Regions from separate parts of the Paraburkholderia sp. BCC1876 genome, predicted to be linked through region 1. Evidence: riboswitches for the same ligand, from Rfam matches in the RefSeq annotation. Region 1 holds a riboswitch; each other region holds the start of a gene.

Evidence for each region. Region 1 has a riboswitch for cobalamin ahead of cobG (precorrin-3B synthase). Riboswitches for the same ligand answer to the same signal wherever they lie in the genome.
Region 2: it holds a riboswitch for cobalamin, as region 1 does, so the genes downstream of both, HWY05_RS19625 (TonB-dependent receptor) here and cobG (precorrin-3B synthase) in region 1, are expected to answer to the same signal.
Region 3: it holds a riboswitch for cobalamin, as region 1 does, so the genes downstream of both, cobW (cobalamin biosynthesis protein CobW) here and cobG (precorrin-3B synthase) in region 1, are expected to answer to the same signal.

What each region holds. Positions count from the first base shown of each region.
Region 1 is NZ_CADFGI010000001.1:361,923-367,292, forward strand. It holds gene HWY05_RS01450 (cobalt-precorrin-6A reductase) at 1-61, opposite strand, end outside; gene cbiE (precorrin-6y C5,15-methyltransferase (decarboxylating) subunit CbiE) at 58-1,371, opposite strand; cobalamin riboswitch at 1,456-1,635, shown strand; gene cobG (precorrin-3B synthase) at 1,753-3,366, shown strand; gene HWY05_RS01465 (precorrin-8X methylmutase) at 3,359-3,985, shown strand; gene HWY05_RS01470 (precorrin-2 C(20)-methyltransferase) at 3,986-4,717, shown strand; gene cobJ (precorrin-3B C(17)-methyltransferase) at 4,714-5,370, shown strand, end outside.
Region 2 is NZ_CADFGI010000005.1:149,834-155,203, forward strand. It holds gene HWY05_RS19620 (phospholipase C, phosphocholine-specific) at 1-981, shown strand, start outside; gene HWY05_RS19625 (TonB-dependent receptor) at 1,104-3,044, opposite strand; cobalamin riboswitch at 3,211-3,409, opposite strand; gene metE (5-methyltetrahydropteroyltriglutamate--homocysteine S-methyltransferase) at 3,429-5,370, opposite strand, start outside.
Region 3 is NZ_CADFGI010000011.1:247,874-253,243, forward strand. It holds gene cobO (cob(I)yrinic acid a,c-diamide adenosyltransferase) at 1-586, opposite strand, end outside; gene HWY05_RS31465 (cobalamin biosynthesis protein) at 583-1,005, opposite strand; cobalamin riboswitch at 1,243-1,523, shown strand; gene cobW (cobalamin biosynthesis protein CobW) at 1,612-2,703, shown strand; gene cobN (cobaltochelatase subunit CobN) at 2,710-5,370, shown strand, end outside.

The DNA of each region.
Region 1 (5,370 bases):
CGAGTTGATGCGCGATTCGTAACGCGTCGCCAGTGCCGCCTAGCAGCAGGATTCGCGTCATTGCGGGGTGCCGCTGTTTGCGGCGCTGACGGTGTTCGCGGTGCTGACCGTGTTTGCCTTGTTTGCGCCGCTCGCATCGCTTCCGACGCTTGCCGCGTCCACCCCACGCCCCGGCTTCATCACCTCCAGCAACGTAATCGGCAACGCCTGCCGCCACGTATCGAAACCGCCGAGCGGTTGCGCATCCGCCAACGCAATCCGCGTCAACGTGCCGCCAAACCGCTCGCGCCACGCAACCAACGCCGCCTCGCCCTGCAACGTCACCGCGTTGGCAACCAGCCGGCCGCCTTCGCGCAAGCTCGCCCAGCACGCTTCGAGCACGCCCGGCACGGTCACGCCACCGCCGATGAACACAGCATCCGGCGCCGGCAAGCCCTGCAGCGCATCCGGCGCGCGACCGGCCACCAGTTGCAGACCCGGCACGCCCAACGCATCGCGATTGTGTTCGATAAAGCGCTGCCGTTCCGCGTGACCTTCAATCGCGATCGCGCGGCACGCTGGATGCGCGCGCATCCATTCAATGCCGATCGAACCGCTGCCCGCGCCCACGTCCCACAGCAACTCGCCGGGCGTCGGCGCGAGACGCGCGAGCGTGATGGCCCGCACGTCGCGCTTGGTCAACTGACCGTCGTGACGAAACGCATCGTCGGGCAAGCCGCAAGTGAGCGGCAGACGCGGCGCGCCCTGGGTCGCCCGGCATTCGAGCGCGATCAGATTCAACGCGGCCACCTCGCTCGCGGACCACTGATCCGCGCGACCGTCGATCCGGCGTTCCAACTCCCCGCCCAGATGCTCCAGCACGATCATGCGCGTCGCGCCGAAGCCGCGCGCGTTCAGCAACGCCGCGAGCGCCGCGGGCGTGCGGCCATCCGCGCTCAGCACGAAAACGCGCGCGCCGTGATGCAAATGCGCGTTCAATGCCGGCAGTGGACGGCCCACCAGCGACACCGTCGCGACGTCCTGCAACGGCCAGCCGAGACGCGCGGCCGCCAGCGACAACGACGACGGCGCAGGCAACACCCGCAACTCATCCGCCGGCAATTGACGCGCGAGCGTCGCGCCGACGCCGAACAGCATCGGGTCACCACTCGCCAGCACGCACACCGCACCGCCACGCTCGGCGAGCAACGGCGCGAGATCGAACGGACGCGGCCACGCGGCCCGCCGCGCCGTGAGACGCGCGGGCAGCATCGCCAGATGCCGCTCGCCGCCATACACCACCGACGCCGCCAGCAACGCACGTCGCGCGGACCGCCCCAAACCGGCGAAGCCGTCGTCGCCAATGCCCACCACGGTCAGCCATGCCGGCATCCGACCATCCTTATTCTGTATCTTCAAATAATGCGCTGAGCCACGCCGATCAAGGCGTCCAGCCTCGTTATGCTGTTCGAAAAAAGGCATAATACAGCCGCCGGCGCCCTTCGGGGCCTAAGAGGGAACACAGTGTCACTGTGGCTGCCCCCGCAACTGTATGCAGCGAGTCCGCCCGCGCTGCGCGCCACTGGTTCGACCGGGAAGGCCGCGACGGACTTTGACCTGCCAGCCAGGAGACCTGCCGGCGAGACTGTTCGTGCCAACCAACATCGGGCGGGGTGTACCGATGCCGCAGCAACGCCCGCTCCCAGGCTTGCTCGGGCCACCGCGCGACGCTACCCGGTGTCCGTTTTGAAGCAAGCTTCGTCCTCCCCTGTTATGCAACATGCGGCGCTCGCGCTGCGGCCGTCGGCCTGTCCGGGGCTGCTGCGGATCGTCGTCGCGCGCGACGGGGGGCTGTGCCGGATCAAGCTGCCCGGCGGCGCGTTGAGCGCGGCCCAGGCGCGCGCGATTGCCGATGCGAGCGTGCTGCACGCCGCCGGCGCGATTGAGGTGACCAATCGGGCGAATCTGCAGGTGCGGGGCGTGCGCAGCGGGCAGGAGGCGGCGTTGATCGAGGCGTTGATGGAGGCGGGGCTTGGGCCGAGCGACGCGTTGGTCGAGGACGGGCTTAGGCCGAGCAGCGCATTGCTTGAGGGCGTGCTTGGACCGGCCGACGCGTTGATTGAGGCGGCGCCTAGGCCGACGGAGACGGTGGCAGCCGCGGAAGCCGGCCACGTAAATCCAACCGCCGCCTACCCAGCGACCGCCCTCGCAGCCGACGATGTCCGCAACGTGATGATCAGCCCCGCCGCGGGACGCGATCCGTTTGCGTTGTTCGATACAGGTCCCCTTTGCGCCGAATTGCTGGCGTTGCTGCAAAGCGAGCCGCGTTTCGCGGCGCTGTCGCCAAAATTCGCGCTGTTGCTGGATGGCGGCGAAAAGCTTGCGCGTATCGATCATCCGCATGACGTGTGGCTGGCGGCGACGCGAGATGTCGATCACGTGCGGTTTGTCTTCGGGCTAGCGGGTTGGCCGCCTGAAACCGGATCGCAACACGCCGGCCACACCGGCGCTTTAGCTGCCGTGCTCCCGTCACAAGTCTGCGCGCTGATCCGCGCGTTGCTGCACACGTTTCTCGACCTCGCCGCAGCCGATGCCACGCGTATGCGTCACCTGCTCGCGACCCATTCCGCCGATGCGCTCCTGCACCACGCGCAACGCTACGTCGATTTCCCGCTGTCACGCGATGCGTCGCTAGCCCGGTGGCAACGCCGCACACCCGCCGACGCGACGCTCCGGCTCGGCGCACACGAGCAAAGCCAGCCGGACACCTGGCACGCAGGCGGCCAGCCGCCGCTCGGACGTCTCGACGCGGCCACTCTGCACGGCCTCGCCACACTCGCCCAACAGCACGGCAACGGCACACTGCGGATGACGCCCTGGCAAAGCGTCCTGCTGCCCGACATCGCATCACACGCCGTGCCGGCCGTACTAGCCAGCCTGGCTGAACTCGGCCTCGCCACCGACCCCGCGCAGGCCATTACGCGTCTGATCGCCTGCGCCGGTTCGACCGGCTGCGCCAAAAGCCTCGCCGACACCAAAACCGACGCGCTGCAACTCGCGCCGCGCCTGCCCGCCGATGTCGACGTGCATCTGAGCGGTTGTCCGCGTTCGTGCGCCGCCGCGCATTGCGCGCCGTATACGCTGCTGGCGATCGCGCCCGGCGCCTACGACCTGTATCGACGCGACGGCCAGCCCGGTTTCGGCGCCTGCGTCGCGCGTCGACTAACGATCGACCAGGCCGCCGACACGCTCGCACGCCTGGCCTCTATCGACGCCCCAATCAACGCCGCTATCGAAGCCTCAATAGACACCCCTATCGACGCCCCTATTCACGACGCCGATAAGCGACACCCACGAGCAAAACCCATGAGTAACCCCGATGCTTGATTACATCCGCGACGGTCAGGAGATCTATCGCCAATCTTTCGCGACGATCCGCGCGGAGGCCGATTTGTCGCGCATTCCCGCCGACCTCGACAAGCTCGCGGTCCGCGTGATCCACGCGTGCGGCATGGTCGACGTGGTCGACGCGCTGCGGTTTTCCGAAGGCGCCGGCACGGCCGGCCGCGCGGCGCTCGCGCAAGGCGCGCCGATTCTGTGCGATGCGGGCATGGTCGCGCAAGGCATCACGCGCGCGCGTTTGCCGGCGAACAACGAAGTGATCTGCACGCTCACGCATCCGGACGTGCCGTCGCTCGCGCGCGAACTGGGCAACACGCGCTCGGCCGCCGCGCTCGAATTGTGGCGCCCGCATCTGGCGGGCAGCGTCGTCGTGATCGGCAATGCGCCGACTGCCCTGTTCCATCTGCTCGACATGCTCGATGACGGCGCACCGAAGCCCGCGCTGATTCTTGGCTTTCCGGTCGGCTTCGTCGGCGCGGCGGAATCGAAAGCGCTGCTCGCGGAAAACAGCCGCGGCGTGCCCTATGTGGCGATCGAAGGCCGGCGCGGCGGTAGCGCGATGGCCGCCGCCGCCGTCAACGCGCTGGCCACGGAGGTCGAATAAATGACCGTGCGAGGACGTCTAGTCGGACTCGGTGTCGGCCCCGGCGACCCGGAACTCATCACGCTGAAAGCGCTGCGTCTGCTGAAGGCCGCGCAGGTGGTCGCTTACTTCGTCGCGAAGGGCAAGAAAGGCAACGCCTTCAGCATTATCGAAGCGCATCTGCACGACACGCAGCAACATCTGCCGCTGGTCTATCCCGTCACCACCGAAGCGCTCGAACCGCCGCTCTCGTATGAAGCGATCATCGCCGAGTTCTACGACGGCGCGGCGGAGATCGTCGCGGGCCATCTGGATGCGGGCCGCGACGTCGCCGTGATCTGCGAGGGCGATCCGTTCTTCTACGGTTCGTACATGTACCTGCACGACCGCCTTGCGCCACGCTATGAGAGCGAAGTCGTGCCGGGCGTGTGCTCGATGCTCGGCGGCGCGGCCGTGCTCGGCGCGCCGCTGGTGTACCGGAATCAGAGCCTGTCGGTGCTCTCCGGCGTGCTGCCCGAAGCCGAATTGCGCCGCCGTCTCGCCGATGCCGACGCTGCCGTCGTGATGAAACTCGGCCGCAATTTCGACAAGGTGCGGCGCGTGCTGGGCGAACTCGGTCTCGCCGATCGCGCGCTGTACGTGGAACGCGCGACGATGGGCAACCAGCGCATCGTGCCGCTCGCCGACGTCGATCCGATGGCGTCGCCGTATTTTTCGCTGCTGGTCGTGCCGGGGGAAAAATGGCAAGGATGAACGCCCCCGCCATTGTGATTCTCGGCGCGGGCGCGTTGGAAACCGCGCGGCGCATTCAGACGCTGTATGCCGGCAGCCAGGTGTACGCGCTGCAAGGACGCGTGACCGCCGACGTGCCGTACGCCGAACTCAGCGCGCAATTGCGCGAGCTGTATGCGAGCGGTACGCCGATCGTCGCGTTGTGCGCGGCCGGCATTGTGATTCGCTGCGTCGCACCGTTGTTGACGAACAAAGGCGTCGAGCCGCCGGTGCTGGCGGTGGCCGAAGATGGCAGCGCGGTCGTGCCGCTGCTCGGCGGTCTTGCCGGCGTCAATGTGATGGCGCGCGAGATTGCCGCCGCGTTGAAGGTGCCGCCCGCAATTACAACGAGCGGCGAATTGCGCTTCGGTACCTGCGTGCTCAATCCGCCGGACGGTTACACGCTGGCGGATATCGGGCAAGGCAAACGCTTCGTGTCGGATCTGCTGGCGGGGGAAAACACGCGCGTCGAAGGTGAAGCGCCGTGGCTCGACGACGCGCAATTGCCGCGCTCGGCATCGGCGCGTCTCGCGATTCGCGTGACGCCGCGTGCGTGGGATGGGCGTGAGGATGAGCTGGTGATTCATCCGCGCAGCGTGGTGGCGGCGGTGGCGGCGGTGGCTGCTGGTGCTAGC
Region 2 (5,370 bases), on a different contig from region 1:
CACAACGTCGTGACCGCGACCCAGGCCAGCACCTACACCGCCGACAACCTGCCCTACGGCCTCGGCCCGCGCGTGCCGATGACGGTCGTGTCGCCGTGGTCGAAAGGCGGCTTCGTCTGTTCGCAGGTGTTCGATCACACGTCCGTGCTGCAATTCATCGAGAAGCGTTTCGACGTGATGGAAACCAATATCTCGCCATGGCGTCGCGCGATCTGCGGCGACCTGACCACCGCGCTCGACTTCTCGAAGTCGGACTCGACCGTGCCGTCCCTGCCGAACACGACGACCTATGTCTCGCAAGCCGACATGCAGTGCGCGCGACCGACGGCGCAAGCCGCCCCTGCCAGCACCGCGCAACAACTCGTGAGCGCACAGGAACCCGGCACGCGGCCGGCGCGCGCGCTGCCGTATGAATTGCACGTGAACGGCCAGTTGCAGGCGCAAGGCTACGCGTTGACGTTCGCCAACACCGGCACGCAGGGCGCGCATTTCTGGGTCTATACGGGCGACCCGACCGCGATGCCGCGCCGGTATACCGTCGAAGCCGGCAAGCAGTTGACCGACACGTGGACGCTGGATGCGAACGGCAACTACATGGTGAACGTGTACGGTCCGAACGGCTATTTCCGGCGTTTTGGCGGGACGGCGGTCGCGGATGCCGCGGCGAAGCCGGATGTGGTGACCTGCTACGACGTGGCGAACGGCAACGTCTACGTCACGCTCGCCAACGCGGGGACGACGCCGCTGACCGTCACCGCCACCGACGTCGCATACGGCACGCCGCCGCAAACGCTGACCGTGCCGGCGGGAAAAACGGCCGAGGCGCACTGGGACCTGTCGTGCAACAGCCAGTGGTATGACTTTCAGTTCACGGTGGCGGGGAACGCGAGCTGGGTGCGGCGCATTGCCGGCCACGTCGAAACCGGCAAGCCGAGCATTACGGACCCGGCCGCGGTTGCGCCGGTGACGACGGCGATCTGATTCAGGCGGTAAGCCGCTGTTTGAGTTTCATATTAGAACGTCTGCTACGCGAGCGCGTAGCAGACGTTTTTTTGCGGCGTACGGTTCAGTGATTCTTCAGTTCAGCACACCGCCAAAAAACATCAGAACGTATACGCCAGCTTGCCGAATGCCGTCCGACCCAACGTGTTATAGCCATACGCGGTCGAGTACTGATGATTGAACAGATTCGACAGCGACGCGGACAACGTCAGATGCGAATTGACCGTGTAAGCGGCACGCAGACCGACCGTCGCGTACGACGGCAGATACGTCGTATTCGCCGGATCGTCGTAAGTCGAGCCACCGTACTGCAGCGTCACGCCGGTGCTCAGCGCGTGCAGATGAAACTCGTCCCACGTGTGATCGACGCTCAGGCTAACCGTCTGACGCGGCCGACGATTGAGCCACGTGCGGTCGGTAACATCCTGCGGATTCAGCAGACCGATCGCGAGGCTCACCGGCGTCGAGCGGCCGAGCGTGCCACGGTACGACAGATCGATGCCCTGAATATGCGCGCGCCCCACGTTTACCGGCGCAAACGTCACCGGGTCGTACGTGATGAGGTCATGCACCCGCGTGTCGTACAACGCGGCCGTGAACGTACCGATCGACGTCGTAGCATCGAGCGCCGCTTCGACCGTATCACTGCGTTCGGGCGACAGGTTCGGGTTCGAGAAACCCGGGTAATACAGATCGTTGAACGTCGGCAGACGGAACGCGTTGCCATACGAAACACGCGCGGTATAAACCGGCGTAATCGCATAAGCGAGCGCGACATTGCCGGTATTGACCGACTGCCCTTGCACGATCTCGTGGCGGCCCGCGAGGAACAGCGTGAACGCCCCGAGCACGGCCGACTGATGCAGCGAAACCGCCGAATCGTTGCGAGCCGGCACGCCCGACGGAATATCGATCGGCAGGAAGGCCTGCTCGCGCGAGAAGTCATAAGCGAGCTTCGTCTCGCCGGACAACGGCAAACCGAACAGCGTATGCCCATGCTCCTGGTGCGTCAGCGAAGTCGACGTGCTGAAACGCGTCGAGTCGATTTCATCGGTGGCGAGGGTCGGGTCGTTCGCGTAGAGGAACTGGCGGTCGTTCGCGTAGCCGACCGACTGGTCGAACTGCGTGTACGGCGTGATATCGACGTGCAGCGCGATACCTGTCGTCAGTTGATGATCGAGCTGCTGGTTGTCGCCGCCGGCGTTGTCGTAGGAAAACGTGGACTTGTGATAAAGCGCGAAGGTCGAGATCGACCAGTTGTCGCGCGCATAGCCGAGCCGCGCGTCCACGTCTTGCGCGTGGTACGGATTGCGGCCGTCCTCGTGCCCGTAGGCGAACGGTTTGGTGGCGTCGATCCCTGCGGTGTTGTAGTCGTGCAGACCGAGCGAGTACGTCAACCCGGACAAGGCCGAAAGCGGCCCCGTGGACGGAATGCTGCCCGAGGTGCGGATTTGCGTGTCGAACGTCTTGTTCGAACCGCCGCCCACCGAGACCGTGGTCCGGTTAGGCTGATTCGCCGCATGGTTCGTGAAGAGTTGCACGACACCGCCCACCGCGTCCGCGCCGAATGACGCGGCGGCCGGTCCCGAGATCACTTCGACGCGGTCGAACGCGGAGGTCGGCAGATCGGCCCACGAGGCCTGGCCCGTCGTCGCGGAACCGACCCGGATGCCGTCGATGAACACCGCCACCTGGCTGCCGCTCGACCCGCGAATGCTGACGGCCGCCGTCGCGCCCGGTCCGCCGTTTTGCGACACGGTCACGCCGGGCAACGTCGCCAGCGCTTGCGTGATGCTCGGATCAGCCGGCGACAGACGGTCGAGATCCGCCTTGCTCAACACCTGCGTCGACGCATAGCGTTGGTCGAACGATTGCGGCAGATGCTGCGTATCGCCCGTCACGAGAATGTTTGGCAGCGTGGTTTGAGCCGGCGGTTGGGCGTCGGGCGACAGCGACGCGTCGTCCGCGGCGTGAGCGGTTTGCCATGCGGATACTGCGGAAACCGTCAGCGCGGACGTAACGAGGAGATGACGGAACTTCATAGTGAGCCAATGCCTGATGCGGAAAGGCGAAGGCACAACGCCCCCGCGGGTGGAGCGTTCTGAAACGTGCTGGTGGACATGACAGGTCCTGAGGTTAGGCTGTCTTTGCAACGAGCGACCGCATGGAGCGGTGCTGGCGCATCGGGACACCCCGCCCGATACGGCTGCGCAGACCTCGGTCGATGGCAGGTCTCCTGGCTCGCGAGTCGCCGTTCTGCGCCGACCTTCCCGGTGTCCCAGTGGTCATGAGTGGCGCGAACTCGTCGCTTACAGTTGCGGGGGCAGCCGCAGACTCGGCGCATTGCTGCGCCTCACTGCGTTCCCTTTTGATCCCGGTCAGGGGAACCATCAGGGCGCAAGCGTAACGACTGGTAGTGCCGTCCGTCAATTATTCGTGATATCGGACGTCACCTCGGGCGCAACAAGTTTCTGCCGCAAGGCCTTCGCGGCCTGCACCATATTGGTCAACGCGGCTTCCGTCTCGGGCCAGCCACGGGTTTTCAGGCCGCAGTCCGGGTTGACCCACAAGCGCTCGGCGGGAATCACCTCACAGGCACGTTCCAGCAGACGCTGCATCGCTTCAACGCTCGGCACGCGTGACGAATGCGTGTCGTACACGCCCGGGCCAATTCCGTTCGGATAGGCGAACTCGCCGAAACCGTCGAGCAGTTCCATCGACGAGCGCGACGTCTCGATCGTGATCACGTCCGCATCCAGCGCGGCGATCGACGGCAAAATGTCGTTGAACTCCGAATAGCACATATGGGTGTGAATCTGCGTCGCGTCCGACACCCCGCCGGCCGCGATGCGGAATGCGCGGGTCGCCCAGTCGAGATACGCGGGCCAGTCCGCCTGACGCAGCGGCAGCCCTTCACGGAAAGCCGGCTCGTCGATCTGGATGATGCGGATGCCGGCTTTCTCGAGGTCCACCACTTCATCGCGAATCACCAGCGCCAGTTGCAGCGCCGTGGTCGAGCGCGGCTGGTCGTCGCGCACGAACGACCATTCGAGCAGCGTGACCGGACCGGTCAGCACGCCTTTCACCAACCTGTCGGTCAACGACTGCGCATGACAGGCGTTGTCCACGATCATCGGTTCGGGCCGGTACACGTCGCCGTAAATGATCGGCGGCTTGACGCATTGCGAGCCGTAGTTCTGCACCCAGCCGTTTTCGGTGAGCGCGTAGCCCCACAGCTTGTCGGCGAAATGCTCGACCATGTCGTTGCGTTCCACTTCGCCATGCACCAGCACGTCGAGCCCGAGTTCTTCCTGTTTGCGTACGACGCTCGCCGTTTCCGCGCGCATCCGCTCGAGGTAGTCGAGCGCGCGGAGTTCGCCGCGCCGGTACGCCGCGCGTGCTTGCCGGATCGCCGGCGTCTGCGGGAACGAGCCGATCGTCGTGGTGGGCAGCAACGGCAACTTCAACGCGTGACGCTGCACGCGGCTACGGTCGGCGAACGGACTCTTGCGGTCCGCCATCGCGTCGGTAATCGTGGCGACGCGCCGTTGCACCAGCACGTTGAACACGCCGCCGGAACTGCGGCGCGAATCGAGTGCGGCGTCCGCTGCCGCGAGCGCCGGTTCGGCCGCCGCCGGATCGCGCAGCGCCAGGGCCAGCGTGCCGATCTCGTCGAGCTTTTCGGTAGCGAAAGCGAGCCACGAGCGGAGTTCGGCGTCGAGCTTCTTTTCGGACGCGAGCGTGACGGGCACATGCGCCAGCGAGCACGACGGCGCGATCCACAGCCGTTCGCCGCGCTCGGCATCAACGCTTTCCAGCGAAGCCGCGATCTCGCCCAGATCGGCGCGCCAGACGTTGCGCCCGTCGATCACGCCGACCGACAGCACCTTGTCCGCCGGCAGCGCCGAACGCCATGCGTCCAGTTGTTGCGGCGCGCGAACCAGATCGATATGCACGCCGTGAACCGGCAGCCCGGCAACCAGCGGCGCATGGTCGGCGGCGGTGTCGAAGTACGTGGCCAACAGTACCTTGACGCCGCCGTCGCCCAGCACGTTATAGACGGCGGCGAACGCTTCGAGCCAGTCCGCTTCGAGGTCGAGGCACAGCGCGGGTTCGTCCAGCTGAACCCATTCGATCCCGCGCGCCTTCAACTGGTCGAGGATGCGGATATAGCGGATCACCAGACCCGGCAGCAACGACAACCGGTCGAAGCCCGCCACGCGACTCTTCGAGAGCCACAGGTAAGTGATCGGCCCGATCAGCACCGGCTTGACCGCGAAATCCAGCGCTAGCGCTTCGTCGACTTCGTCGAAGAACCAGTCGACGCCGCCATTGAACGTCGTATCGGGACCGAGTTCCGGCACGAGG
Region 3 (5,370 bases), on a different contig from region 1:
GCTGCGCTTTCACGCCTTGCTCGCGGTACGGATGCTTGACGATGCGCATTTCGGTGACGAGGTCGGCGGCTTCGATCAGCGCGTCCGGCGCGTGACGGCCGGTCACGACCACATGCAGCAGCCCGGCGCGGGCGTTCAACACGGCGAGGACTTCGTCGAGCGGCAGGTATTCGTATTTGAGGACGGTGTTCAGTTCGTCGAGGATCACCATCTGGTAATCGCCGCTTTCGATCATCCGGCGCGCTTCGTCCCAGCCTTTGCGCGCGGTGGCGATGTCGGCGTCGCGATTCTGCGTGTTCCACGTATAGCCGTCGCCCATCGTGACGAAATCGCAGTGGGCGATCGCGCCGAGGAAGTCGCGCTCCGACGTATGCAACGCACCCTTGATGAACTGCACGACGCCCAGCCGCATGCCGTGGCCCAGCACGCGCACGGCCATGCCGAACGCGGCCGTGGTTTTGCCTTTGCCGGTGCCGGTGTTGACGATCAGCAGACCTTTTTCGACAGTAGCCTGAGCCTGTTTCTTTTTGTGGCCTTCGCGCCGGCGCTCGGTCATCCGTTGATGGGATTCGGGATCGGTTTTCATGGCAGGTCCTGGGGTTGGATGGCGTGGTCGGTGGAGGTGGCGATCGCCACGGTGACACCGGCATGAATCGTTTTACGTACGGTAAGGCGGGCTCGCGACGCGGTCGGTTCGCCCGCCGCAGCCAGCAGCGCGCATGGCTCACACACGCCGTCCACGCCGAGATGGTTTTTTGCCGCTGCCGAGTAGGTTTCTACCGGCACCGCCGCGATCTGCTCACGGCTGAAGAAAGCCAGCGGCAACGCATGGCGTGTGCAGAAATCAAGCAAACCGGCTTCACGGGATTTACTGTCGATCGATGCGACTACCCGGATCTGATCGATCCGATACGTGCCGAGCGCGGCGCGCACGGCTGCTTCGATCTGTTCGGCCGAACTATGCAAGCGGCAGCCGATGCCGACACTTAGCCACGCGCGGTTCATCGCGGCGTGCATGGCGCGCGCCACGTCGTCAGCGGATTGGAAGGATGAAACAAGCAGGAGCGTTTGAGGGCTGGCATCGAGGTCATGCAATACAACGAATTCCCGTTTTACGGCCCATGCGAACGCATGAGCGGGCGCATAGGCGGGCACCAAACGCGCGCATACGATAGCACACGGTGCCCCGCCCGATAAGCCTTCGCGGCCGGTGTCGCCTTGACGTCGGCGGGCCGCGGGCCTACACTCGCACGCACTTTTGGTGCTCGTGTGCGCGCTCTCGCGCATGCAGTTAAACGGGAAACAGGGTGCCCGCCTGCAATGGAACGGGTCAACCTGTGCTGCCCCCGCAACGGTAAGCGAAATGTGGCGTCCGGTTCAGTCTCCGGCGCCGCGGAGCCGGCTTCAATGTCCACGCGCAAGGCCGCGTCGGCATGTCACCACTGGGCGAGAACCTCCTCGCCCGGGAAGGGGAAGCGGCGCTTTCGCCAGCCCGGATACCGGCCAGAACATGCAGAGCGAACACCGCGGGGATGCGGCGCGCGCTCATGACCTCCGCACAGAACGAAACGCGCCGGCGTACCCGTGCAACTCCTACGGATGGACCTCACGATGCAAACTCAAATGCGCAAGATTCCCGTCACCATCGTCACGGGCTTTCTCGGCAGCGGCAAGACCACGCTGCTGCGGCACATTCTTCAGCATGCGGGCGGCAAGCGCATCGCGGTGATCGTCAACGAGTTCGGCGAGCTCGGTATCGACGGCGAAATCCTCAAGGGTTGCGGCATCGGTTGCGACGAAAACGGCGTCGAAACGGAAGGCCAACTGTATGAACTGGCGAACGGCTGCCTGTGCTGCACCGTGCAGGAAGAGTTCTTTCCGGTGATGGAAAAGCTCGTGGAACGGCGCGGCCAGATCGATCACGTGCTGATCGAAACCTCCGGCCTCGCGTTGCCCAAGCCGCTCGTGCAGGCGTTCAACTGGCCGCAGATCAAGAACAGCTTCACCGTCGACGCGGTGGTCACGGTGGTGGACGGCCCGGCTGCTGCGAGCGGCCAGTTCGCCGACAATCCGGTTGCCGTGGACGCGCAGCGCCAGGCCGATCCGAATCTCGATCACGAATCGCCGCTGCACGAACTGTTCGAAGACCAGTTGTCCGCGGCCGATCTGGTGATCCTGAACAAGACCGATCTGCTCGACGACGCGCAGCAAGGCGCGGTCGAGGCCGTGATCCGCGAAGAGATTCCGCTGCAAGTGAAGATAGTGCGCGCGCACATGGGTCAGCTCGATCTGCATACGTTGCTCGGGCTCGAAGCGGCGTCGGAAGAAACGATTCATTTGCGCCACGACAACCATGGGTCCGCCGAGGACGCCGATCACCATCACGACGAATTCGATTCGGTGGTCGTGCAGGCGGACGCGCCGTCGCGCGAAGCGGTGATCGCCGCGTTGCAGTCGCTCGTCGAAACCAACACGATTTACCGCGTGAAGGGTTTCGCGGCGCTGCCGGGCGCGCCGATGCGGCTGGTGATTCAGGGCGTGGGCCGTCGCTTCGACAGCTATTTCGATCGACGCTGGCAGGCCGGCGAAGGCGGCCGCAGCCGCTTCGTGCTGATCGGCGAAGACCTCGACCAGGCCGCGCTGCAACGCGCGTTCGATGTTGCGCTGGGCGTCGCGTCCAGCCACGAAGCGCACCAGGCGTAAGCGCTCATGCATCTGCTGCGCACGACGCCGGGCGGCTTTGTCGACGATACGCAAGGCGTGATCCGTATCGATCAGCAGCCTGCCGAGATCGTCGTGCTCAGCTCCGCCGACACCACGCTGTCGCTGCTGGCGAGCGTGTTTCCGCGTCTGGGTGAAGGCTTTCCGAGTCTGCGACTCGCGAATGTCACGTATCTGCGGCAGCCGGCTTCGGTCGACTTCTATGTTGAAGACGTGTTGCAGCATGCACGCGTGGTGGTGGTCGATCATCTCGGCGGCGAGGCATATTGGCCGTACGGCATCGAGCAGGTGGTTGCGCTCGCCGAGCGTAAGCAGCAGACGCTCGCGATGTTTTCCGGCGACCTGCAGGAAGATCCGAATCTGCTGGCGCGCAGCACCGCGGACGCCGATCTGTGCCATCAGTTGTGGCGCTATCTGCGCGAAGGCGGCGCGCAGAACGCAGAAGCGTTTTTGCGCTGCATCGCGCACCGCACGTTCGGCTGGGGACGTGAACCGGCGCCGCCGCGCGCGTTGCCCGCCGCCACGCTCTATCACCCCGAACGCGACACGCCGAGCGTCGCCGATTGGCAGGCGCGCTGGCGCGCCGGCGCGCCGGTGGCCGCGATCCTGTTCTACAAGGCGCATCTGCAGGCGGCCAATACGGCGGTGTTCGATGCGCTGATCGACGCGCTCGAAGCGCAAGGGCTCAATCCGCTGCCGATCGCGATCACGTCGCTGAAAGATGCGATGAGCCGCGACGTCGTGCAGTCGTTGTGCGCGCAACATCAGGTCGCGCTGGTGCTGAACACGACCGCGTTCGCCGCGTCCGCGATCGACGATCCCGAGCCGCTCGCACTCGCCGGCGACGCGCCGGTGCTGCAGGTGATCCTGAGCGGCGGCAATCGCGAGGACTGGCTCAAGGACAACCATGGCCTCAATTCGCGCGATATCGCCATGCATATCGCGCTGCCGGAAGTGGACGGTCGCATCATCACGCGGGCGATCAGTTTCAAGGGCCTGGCCTATCGTTGTCCGCACACCGAAGTCGACGTGGTCCGCTATCAGCCGGATCTCGAACGCGTGGGCTTTCTTGCCGAACTGAGCCGCCGCTGGTGCCGTCTCGGCACGCTCGACAACGCGGACAAGAAACTCGCGCTGATTCTCGCCAACTATCCGATGAGCGAAGGGCGGATCGGCAATGGCGTCGGGCTCGATACGCCGGCTTCGGTGGTCGGCATTCTGGCGATGCTGCGCGACGAGGGTTATCGTCTCGCCGATTTGCCCGTGGACGGGGGCGCGCTGTTGCAGAAGCTCACCGAAGGCGTGACCAACGACCCGGTGGTGCGGGATTTGCGGCCGGCCTTGCAAAGCCTCGCGCTCGACGACTATCTGACTTACTTCAACGCGTTGCCCGCCGATGCGCGCGAGGCATTGAACGCGCGCTGGGGTGCGCCCGGGCAGGACCCGACGTTGCGGCGCGGCCGTTTCATGATCGCGGGATGGCGCTGCGGGCAGGTGTTCGTCGGCATTCAGCCGTCGCGTTCGCGTGAGCAAGGCGACTACGCGAGCTATCACGACGCCGAACTTGTGCCGCCGCATGCGTACCTTGCGTTCTATTTCTGGCTGCGTCATCAGTTCGGGATCGACGCGGTCGTGCATGTCGGCAAACACGGCAATCTCGAATGGCTGCCCGGCAAGAGCGTTGCGCTCAGCGAGGCCTGCTGGCCCGATCTGATTCTCGGGCCGATGCCGCATCTGTATCCGTTCATCGTCAACGATCCGGGCGAGGGCAGCCAGGCGAAGCGTCGCGCGCAGGCCGTGATCATCGATCATCTGATGCCGCCGCTCACGCGCGCCGAAACGTACGGGCCTTTGCAGGATCTCGAACGCCAGGTCGACGAATACTATGAAGCGCTGATGGTCGACCCGCGTCGCTCGAAACTCTTGCGGCGCACGATTCTGGCGACCATCGTCGAACATAAGCTGCATGAAGAGCTGAGTCTCGCGGCGCCAAACGGGCAGGACGCTGAAGATACGCTGCTGACGCGCGTCGACGCCTGGCTGTGCGAGTTGAAAGAAGCGCAGATTCGCGATGGGTTGCACACGTTTGGTCAATCGCCTGACGGTGTGCAGCGGCGCGATACGTTGCTGGCGTTGGGGCGCTTTCCCGTCGGTGATGGGCAAGGCGGCAAGGCCGGTTTGATCGATGCGCTGGCGCGCGATCTGCGGATGGATCATCTGTTCGATCCGTTGTCGGTGGATTGGTCGGCGGCGTGGGACGGGCCGCGTCCCGATGTGTTGCAGCGCGTGAGCGAGGCGCCGTGGCGGCATTGCGGCGATACGCGCGAACGGCTGGAATTGCTGGCGGCGGCGATGTTGCGTGGCGTGTGTGGCGATGGCGGCGAGTGCCGCGACGGCGACGATCGCGCCGAATTGGATTTAACGCCGGCCGCGGGAAGTTTGCCGCAGGCGGAGCGCGTGATCGAGCGTCTGCGCAACGATGTATTGCCGCGCCTCGACGCGTGCGGTCCGCAGGAAATGATGCAGTTGAAGCGCGGCCTCGAAGGGCGTTTCGTGCCGCCGGGGCCGAGCGGATCGCCGTCGCGCGGACGCCCTGACGTGCTGCCGACCGGCCGCAATTTCTATTCCGTCGACACGCGCGCGGTCCCG